DNA from 3 places in the Clostridium sp. genome. Region 3 is predicted to be linked to each of the others. Evidence: predicted binding sites of a transcription regulator. Region 3 holds the regulator's gene; each other region holds the start of a gene.
The links. Region 3 encodes NrdR, which represses ribonucleotide reductase genes. Its sites were predicted from a motif close to CACNANATNTNGTG; they were not measured.
Positions count from the first base shown of each region.

Region 1: a site for NrdR is predicted at 1,249-1,262, ahead of LKE46_RS11930 (vitamin B12-dependent ribonucleotide reductase). Genes of this name have one in related genera too.
Region 2: a site for NrdR is predicted at 1,318-1,331, ahead of LKE46_RS13930 (anaerobic ribonucleoside triphosphate reductase). Genes of this name have one in related genera too.

Region 1 is NZ_JAKVOI010000001.1:2,430,171-2,433,464, reverse strand. Features, by position in the region: gene LKE46_RS11930 (vitamin B12-dependent ribonucleotide reductase) at 1-1,215, opposite strand, end outside; gene LKE46_RS11925 (PTS sugar transporter subunit IIA) at 1,562-2,050, shown strand; gene LKE46_RS11920 (PTS sugar transporter subunit IIB) at 2,097-2,402, shown strand; gene LKE46_RS11915 (PTS galactitol transporter subunit IIC) at 2,434-3,294, shown strand, end outside.
Region 2 is NZ_JAKVOI010000001.1:2,843,469-2,846,762, reverse strand. Features, by position in the region: gene LKE46_RS13945 (ferredoxin) at 53-244, shown strand; gene thiT (energy-coupled thiamine transporter ThiT) at 312-953, opposite strand; gene LKE46_RS13935 (hypothetical protein) at 1,008-1,199, opposite strand; gene LKE46_RS13930 (anaerobic ribonucleoside triphosphate reductase) at 1,349-3,294, shown strand, end outside.
Region 3 is NZ_JAKVOI010000001.1:1,485,765-1,489,058, reverse strand. Features, by position in the region: gene sigG (RNA polymerase sporulation sigma factor SigG) at 1-701, shown strand, start outside; gene LKE46_RS07335 (YlmC/YmxH family sporulation protein) at 747-1,022, shown strand; gene nrdR (transcriptional regulator NrdR) at 1,131-1,586, shown strand; gene LKE46_RS07325 (GGDEF domain-containing protein) at 1,805-3,294, shown strand, end outside.

The DNA of each region.
Region 1 (3,294 bases), 940 kb from region 3:
ATACTCGCCGCATGGGTTTGTTGAATTGATCCTGTTGTATTTGGCATTGAGATTTCCATCTTCTCCAGCAGGGCAGGTATGCCATGCATTGAAAGTATCACTGAACTGAGGGGAGGGATCTGCACATTTCCATGCTGATCTGTTGAAAGCTTCCCATATGTTCTTTACTTTTTCTCTTCTGGATAGTTTTGAATCAATCCTGCCTGCCAATTCTATGGTCTCTTCGGGATTTTTCTCCAGATTCTCGACTTTATGCATGAAATCATTTGAAAATCTAACGGAATTGTTGCTGTTTTGTCCTGAAACTGTTTCATAGGCTTCTCCGTCAATATCCATATCATAGCCCATTTTACCGAGGGCCCTGACTTTGTCTTCCTCTTTTGATTTCCAGGTTATGAAGTCCATGATTTCAGGATGATCGACATCAAGACATACCATCTTGGCTGCTCTCCTTGTAGTGCCGCCGGATTTGATGGCACCTGCATTTCTGTCGAGTGCCTTTAAAAAGCTCATGAGACCCGAAGATGCACCGCCTCCAGAGAGTTTTTCGCCCTTTGCCCTTATATTTGAAAAATTGCTTCCGGTTCCGGAGCCGCCCTTGAAAAGTTTTGTTTCCGTAATGAACTGATCCGATATGGAATGAGGTCCCAGAAGCTTATCCTCTATGGAAAGTATAAAGCAGGCCGAGGCCTGGGTTCTTGTGTAATTATCGCAGCATTCCACTATTTCGTTTTTTCCTTCATCAAAATAGTAATTTCCCTGTTTTGCCCCTCCTATTCCGTAGGATAATTTAAGTCCCGTATTGAACCACTGGGGGGAATTTGGAGCATACATTTGGTTTAAGAGGGCATACACACATTCATCATAAAATATTTGGGCCTCATTTTCCGTAGTTATAAGATTTTCATCTTTTAGAGCCTGGCACCAGAAATTTACAAGTCTGTTTGCAACTGTCCTCATGCTGTTTTCATATCCTAATTTCCCGGGAATTCCAGCTTTCCTGAAGTATTTCGAAGCTATTATGTCACAGGCGTTTTGGGAGTAATGCTCCGGAAATTCAAGATCCTTCATGTCCACAAGAACCCTGTTTGTCTTGTGGTCTTTTAAAAATACGTCTACTTTTTTCCACTTAAATAAATCATATACGGTTTTTGATTTGTCTTTTTCAAGTATATTTGTATAGTATCTTTTAAATATATCATTTATAGAGTCCAATATTTCCCCTCCTCATTTTTTAAGATTACATTTAACTATATATAGTATATAAATTAAAAAAAAATACTACATGTAGGACTTCTTAATTATAAATTATAGTCTGATAATATTCAATATATAGTTTATATAAATGAGGGTGAAATTCAGTATTTATATAAAGGTAATTGTAGTTAATTTACTATAATAGAACATAAATAGAACACAAATACTACATAATTAATATTGACAAGTGTATAATAATGGTATAATATATAGTTGTAAATAAAACAATATAGAACAAAATAAAGCATAAATATTACACAATGAAAGGTTTCTAAATAGCATGCGTGGAAAGGAGTAAAATTTTATGATTAATAACATAGCTCATTTGTTCAAAGAAGATTTGATTTTCATAGAGGAAGCTAAAAGTAGTGACCAAATTTTGAAAAAAATTGGACAAGAACTGATAAAAAAAGAACTTGTAAAAGATAATTTTGTAGATGGAATTATAGAAAGAGAAAAAAACTATCCCACCGGAATAGATCTAAGTATGATAGAAGGACAAAAATATAATGTTGCAATACCACATACTGAGAGGGAATATTGCAGGAGCAAATGTATTGTTTTTGTAAAGGCTAAACATGATATAACTTTTAAAAATATGATTTCTCCAGATGAGAAATTAAAGGTAAGGTACTTGTTTATTATTATAAATGATGAAAACGATGCTCAAACAAATATATTAGCAAGTATCATGGACTTTATAACTCAAAAATGTAATATGGATAAACTGGATGAAATTGATGATGAAGGAGAAATATATCAATTTATTGCTGGTAAAAAAGACAATAAATAATTAATTTGTTGTCTTTAATATAAAAAATAAAATGGAGGTAATTTAAATGATAAAAATTTTAGCAGCTTGTGGTGCAGGGGTAAATTCTAGTCATCAAATTAAAGATGCAATAGAACAGGAGATGAAAAGCAGGGGATATCAAGTTTGTGCTGATGCAGTTATGGTAAAGGACATAACTGAAGAATTGATTTCAAGGTATGATATATTTACACCCATAACGAAAGTTGATGTGGGATTTGAAATTAAAATACCAGTTGTTGAGGCAGGACCTATATTGTATCGTATACCTGCTATGGCTCAGCCGGTGTTCGATGAACTGGAAAATGTAATAAAAAAAACAGGGAAGAAATGAACAAAATAAAATATAAAGGGGATGAGGAAATATGGGAACTGTTATTCAATTTGCCAACACTATTTTTAAGCCCTTGATAAGTCTAGGGGCAGCACCGATGATGTTCATAGTTCTTTCGATACTGGCAATTTTAATGCGTGTAAAAGTTAGCAAGGCAATTGAGGGTGGACTTAAACTTGCAATTGCACTGACAGCAATAGGACAAATAATTTCTTTGCTGACAACAAATTTTTCTGAAGCATTGAAAGCTTTTGTTGAATCTACGGGTATAAATCTATCAATAACTGATTTGGGATGGGCACCGGTAGCTACCATAACATGGGGTTCAATGTATACGTTGTTTTTCTTGTTTGTACTTGTAATTGTCAATGCTGTAATGCTTGTGCTAAATAAAACAAATACATTAGATGTTGATATATTTGATATATGGCATCCAGCATTTTGCGGAATACTTCTAATGTTCTATTCAAAAAATCTTTTTATCGCAACGGTATTTGTTGTGTTTCTCGGAATCTTGAAGATAATAAACTCGGATCTGATGAAACCGACATTCAATGACCTTTTAAACATGCCGGATAGTAACCCTACAACCACTACTCATTTAAATTATATGATGAACCCTATAATTATGGTTTTTGATAAGTTGATAGATAAGTTTTTACCTTTTCTTGATAAATATGATTTTGACGCAGCGCAATTAAATAACAAAATAGGATTTTGGGGAAGTAAATTTGCAATAGGAGCCTACCTTGGTATATTCGTAGGTGTACTGGGGCATCAAAGCATGATAAAGATATTTACACTGGCATTTATAGGTGCTTCGTGTCTGGAACTTTTTTCCATAATAGGTTCCTGGTTTATAGCAGCAGTTGAGCCATTGTCGCAAGGTATA
Region 2 (3,294 bases), 1.4 Mb from region 3:
AGATTGACAAATAATTATATTGTTAATTTTATTAGGAAAGTGGTGAATATTCATGATAGCAATAGTAGATAAGGATACCTGTATAGGTTGCGGCATGTGTCCAAGTGAGTGTCCGGAAGTATTTACAATGGAGGATGACGGGAAGGCCGGTACTTTGGTAAGTGAAGTACCAGATACTTCAGAGGACTCAGCTGAAGATGCAAGAGATGGTTGCCCTGTGAATGCCATATCCATAGAAGAGTAATTTTATAGAGTAAATTTAAAAGGGATATACTGCAATCGAAATTATGCAGCAGTCCCTTTTAAATTTACTATTTAATAGAATTGTTGAGAGTATCTTTCTTTAAAATGGATTCAAGATGCTGGAGAGGAAGAGCAGCCATTATAACTATGCATATGATTCCTTCTATAAGCATAAAGCTTCCATTTAACGATAGTGAATAGATTACAGGGGACATCCCCTTTGGGGCAAAGCTCCCGAAAAATAAAATCCCAGATATAAAATGACATATAAACCTCATAAATATGGCGGAAGCCGTACCAAGTAGTTTATGACTTCTGAAATAACCGGTGATGCCAAGTGCCATGAAAGGGAGTGGATAATCAAATAGAACTTGTACAGGTTGAAGTATGTATGGATCCAGAATCAAGGTTATGATTCCATATAAAAATCCAGTTAGGAAACCTACTTCAGGTCCATATAAAAATGCCATGAGCAGTATTGGAACCATACTTCCGAGAGTTATACTTCCTCCCTGGGGAAAATGGTATATTCTAAATACCTTAAGTATAGTAGCTAGAGCTAAGGCAATACCTATTTGAGTTATGAGCTGGGTTGTAAAATGTATTTTTTTAATTCTGGCAATAAATAAAATAAATGCGATTAAAGCTATAAGTGCAAATATGGAACTTGGATGAGAACTTATCTCTGTAAGATTTTTTAGTAATGACATAATAAAAAATACCTCCTTGCATCGTTATAATTATAATACATAAATGTAGGTACATCAACAAATAGGAGGTGTTGATACATTTATAAAACTTTTTCCTGTCATCTTAGTTTGAAATGGTTCTATATTTATTTTATCACCTGTCCTGGAATTATAGGGCAATTGTGACATTGCAATGTTTAATATTGTTCCATCTGCAAGAGCTATCACAGCTTCTGTAGAAGTTGTATCTATTATCTGTCCCTTCATTGTTTTCATCCTCCCTAAGTAAGATATGATTTTTAATTGATCAAATAGTGTAGTATAATATTATTCTGTCAAATATATATTTAATTATTCTATATAAAGTAGTATAATTACATTGTTACACAATATATAGTGCTTAGGAGGAATTGTATATGCTACATGTTGTAAAAAGAGATGGAAGAAAAGTAGAGTTTAATTCTATTAAAATAACTAACGCAATAAAGGGAGCTTCTGACGAGATAGGTTATGATTTAAAAGAGAGTGAATTTATAGATCTGACTCAGGAGGTTATAAAATATATAGAAAATTTGAATTTGGAGGAAATAAATGTTGAAGATATACAGAATATAGTTGAAGAAGTTCTTATGAAACGGAAATATACTGAAATAGGATTTGCTTATTCCAATTATAGAAGAGACAGAAACAATATAAGGGAAATAAAGTCAGATCTTATGAAGGCTATTGATAAAATAGGAATAGAGACGGATAGAGATAATGCAAATGTGGGAAATAATTATAGTTCCAAACTTCTAAGAATAGCAAGTGAATCAAACAAGTGGCATAATCTGGCTAAGATGCCCAAATATCTGGCAAAAGCCCATGAAAACGGAGATGTATATTATCATGATCTTGATTCTTATAATTTAAGTGTCAATTGCCTGCATATACCTACAAGAGAAGTGCTTTTAAATGGCTTTAATACCGGATATGGATATATTAGACATCCAAAGAGAATAGAATCAGCAGCTGAACTCTCATGCATATTGCTTCAATCATCGCAAAATGACATGTTTGGAGGACAATCTCATCCTGATTTTGACAATGATATGTCTATTTTTATAGAACCTACCAGGCAGGAAATAGTAAAAGATTTAAGAGAACTTGGCATAAAAGAAAGCAGGATAACTGAAATATCAGAGAAAAAGCTTAGAAGAAGTATAGAACAGGCTATGCAGGGAATAATTTACAATTTAAATACCATGCACTCCAGGGCGGGTTCCCAGGTACCATTTAGTTCCATTAATTTAGGCGTACCTAGAACCAAGGATTCAGCACTTATATGTGAGGTATTTCTCACCGAATATGAAAAGGGACTTGGACAAGGTGAGCAGCCTATATTTCCCAATATAATATTTAGAGTGAAAGATGGCGTGAACAAAAAAGAAGGAGATCCTTATTATTATTTATTCAGAATTGCCTGCAGAGTGGCAGCAAAAAGAATGAATCCTACTTTTATGAATATGGATGCTGATTTCAATAAATTTTATTATGATAAGGGTGTAATTCCATCGACTATGGGATGCAGAACCTATGTATGTTCCAATGTAAATGGTGAGCCGGGTCCCAAGGGAAGAGGAAATATAGCTCCAACAACAATTAATCTTCCAAGAATAGCTATCATATCCAAGGGAAATTTGGATAAATTCTTCAAGCTTTTAGATGATAGACTGAATTTATCTAGAGAATCATTGATGCACAGGTACGGTACCCTGAAGAAATTGAGGGTAAAAGATCTTCCTTTCGTTGCAGGACAGAAACTTATGAAAGGTGCTGAGAATCTAAAAGAGGAGGATTCAATAGAACCTATATTAAAGCAGGGAACATGGGCAATAGGATTTATCGGGCTTGCGGAAGCTCTTACAGCACTTACGGGGAAACATCATGGAGAAAGTGAAGAAGCAAGAAAACTCGGGCTGAAAATTGTAAATTATATCAGGAATTATACGGACAAACTTACAGATGAAACTCATCTCAATTGGAGCTGTTATGCTACTCCGGCAGAAGGATTGAGCGGCAAATTCATAGTCAAAGATAAAAAGATATTTGGTGAGATTAAAGGGGTTACAGATAAAGACTATTATACTAATTCCTATCATATACCTGTAAACTTTCCTATATCAATAAAGGACAAAATTGATATTGAAGCTCCATATCATAAATTATGTAATGGAGGACATATAAGTTATATAGAAATTGATGACTATCCGTCGGAAGATGTAGTTTATGATATAATAAATTATGCTTATACTAAAACCAACATAAGCTATATAGGTATAAATTTTCACATAAGATACTGCAGGGACTGTGGAACCTATAT
Region 3 (3,294 bases):
AAGAACTTTTGACCAGGACTAGAAATGGAGATTGTGAAGCTAGAGAAAAGTTCATTAAGGGAAATTTAAGACTTGTATTAAGCGTAATACAAAGATTCAATAATAGGGGTGAAAATGCTGATGATCTCTTTCAGGTAGGATGTGTAGGGCTAATAAAGGCAATAGATAATTTTGATTTGAAGCAGAATGTAAAGTTTTCCACCTATGCGGTTCCCATGATTATAGGTGAAATAAGGAGATATTTGAGGGACAATAATTCCATAAGAGTAAGTAGATCCCTCAGAGATATAGCTTATAAGGCACTTCAGGCAAGAGATAAGCTTGTAAAGGAAAATAACAAGGAACCTACAATATCACAAATATCCAAGGAACTTGATATGCCGAGAGAAGAAGTGGTGTTTGCACTGGATGCGATTCAGGATCCTGTTTCGCTCTTCGAGCCAATATATCGTGACGGGGGAGATGCCATATATGTCATGGATCAAATAAGTGATACGAAAAATGTAGATGAAAATTGGCTTGAAGACATATCAATAAAGGAGGCTATGAAAAAATTAAATGACAGGGAAAAACTGATATTGAATCTCAGGTTCTTTGATGGTAGAACACAGATGGAGGTGGCGGAGGAGATAGGAATATCTCAGGCCCAAGTATCCAGATTGGAAAAAACTGCTTTAAGGCATATGAAAAAGTATATATAAATATAATATAACTAGATTATATTTAATTAGGGGGTGCCTACATATATGGAGAATAATATTGCAGAGGAAAACTCATTGTATTCACTGGCAAGTTTGAGATCTATGGAAGTCATAGATATAAATACGGGGGCAAAACTGGGTTTTATAAAGGATTTGAAAATAGACTGTGAAAACAACAGAATATTATCTTTGATACTGCCGTCACAGACAGCCAAGATAAGCTGGTTCGGTAAAAATGATGATCTTGAACTTCCATGGGATAATGTAAAGAAAATAGGAATAGATGTACTCCTTGTAGATGCAGAAAATGCATTGACTTAAATACATTATTTTTTATTGTATATCTATATATGTGTGCAGCCTGATGAAAATGCATTCAAAAAAGTGTATAATATAAGTCATATATAGGTATAAAGGACGTGAAATGAAATGAAATGCCCTTATTGTGGATATCCGGAAAGCAAGGTCATTGATTCAAGATCTACGGAGGATAATAAAGCTATCAGAAGGAGAAGAGAATGTCTCAATTGTAAAAAAAGATATACTACTTATGAAAAAATTGAGGATATTCCGATACTGGTTATAAAGAAAAATATGGGCAGGGAATATTTTGACAGAAATAAAATATTGAATGGACTTATAAAAGCTTGTCAGAAAAGACCTGTTTCCAGACAACAGCTTGAAGGTATAGTAGATGATATTGAAAAAAGTATAAATAATAAAATGATAACTGAAATAAATTCTTCTGATATAGGTGAAATGGTTATGAAAAGACTTAAGAATGTTGATGAGGTTTCCTATGTGAGATTTGCATCAGTATATAGACAGTTTAAAGATATAAATACATTTATGGAAGAAATTAAAAATCTTATTTCAAAAAAGTAGATGATATATAATATGTCATCTACTTTTTATAGTTAATCAAGCAGTCACTATATCTTATAGGAAAAAACTGTATTTTTATTATAAAAATAGATATAGTGGATTTAATAGATTGTACGTAGAACTTATTGAATTATTAACTGAATTTAACAGATAATTATTATGTATTTAACATAACAATTGTATACTTTCTTCAGATGTCGGTATATGAGGTGAATCAGATGAATCTATGTGATAAATATGAATTGGAAAAAATACTGGATAATAAAAGCATTAATACAGTATTTCAACCTATTGTATCCCTTAAGGATGCATCAATTATAGGATATGAGGCATTGAGTAGAGGACCGAAGAACTCTCCACTGCATTCGCCTGAAAAACTTTTTTCAGCAGCTGAATGCTTCGGAAGAATATGGGAACTTGAGTTGCTGTGCAGGCTTAAAGCTATTGAAAAGGCAAATATTATAGATAAAAACAAGTTTTTATTTATAAATGTAGATCCTAAAATATTTAAAGATGAAAGATTTAGAAGTGGATTTACCAAAGATTTTTTAAAAGACAACAATATGTGTCCGGATTCAATTATCTTTGAAATAACGGAAAAAACAGCTATAGAAGATTATAAAAGTTTCAAGACGGCTCTGGACAATTATGTAAATCAAGGCTATAAAATTGCAATTGACGATATGGGAACAGGCTATTCAGGACTTAAAACTTTGATGGAGACAAAGCCGCATTATATTAAAATTGACATATCGTTTATAAAAGACATAGATAAAGATGCATTCAAGCAGGAACTTGTAAAGACATTTTTATCATTTGCCAATTCTACGAATATGAAAGTTATTGCAGAAGGAATTGAAACCGAAAGTGAACTCCTGAAACTTATAAGTATAGGAATTACTGCAGGCCAGGGTTATTTCCTTCAGAGACCATCGGGTACATTCCTTGATATTTCTGAAAGTGTAAAAGAAAAAATAATCAAATACAATAAGATAGAAAACAATAAATTTGATAAGAACTATGTGGGAAATATTGTACAGAGAAATCCTGCATTTCCATTAAGTGCTACTGGCAGGGACATGAAAAAGTTTTTTGATAGTTCAGGTGTTACAGGGGCATGTATTGAAAAAAATGGTTATCCAGTGGGTCTGATTATGCAACATAATCTTGATTATGTACTTGCTACCCAATACGGACTTTCAGTTTTTTTAAGGCGGCCGGTATCACTAATTATGGATTGTTCACCGCTTATAGTTGATTACTATACTGATATAAGTGATGTGTCAAGAGTTGCAATGGAAAGAGATCCTAAAAAAATATATGATTATGTTATAGTTACAAAGAAAAATAAATACTATGGAATTGTAACAATTAAGAACTTGCTTGAATATACTATAGAGTTTGAAAAAAATCATGCCAAGAATCTCAACCCGTTAACAGGTCTACCGGGAAATGAGATCATAAATAAGACAATTGATAATATGATAAATTGCAACAGTAATTTTTTTTTAATCTATGCAGATTTGAATAACTTTAAAACATATAATGATACCTATGGTTTTGAAAATGGAGATAAAGTATTAAAATTTACGGCCAGGCTTATAGAAGAACAGATTAAGAAGTTTTGCATATATAATAGTTTTGTAGGACATATCGGAGGGGATGATTTTGTATGTATAATAGAAAATCAGGGTGAGATATGTCATGA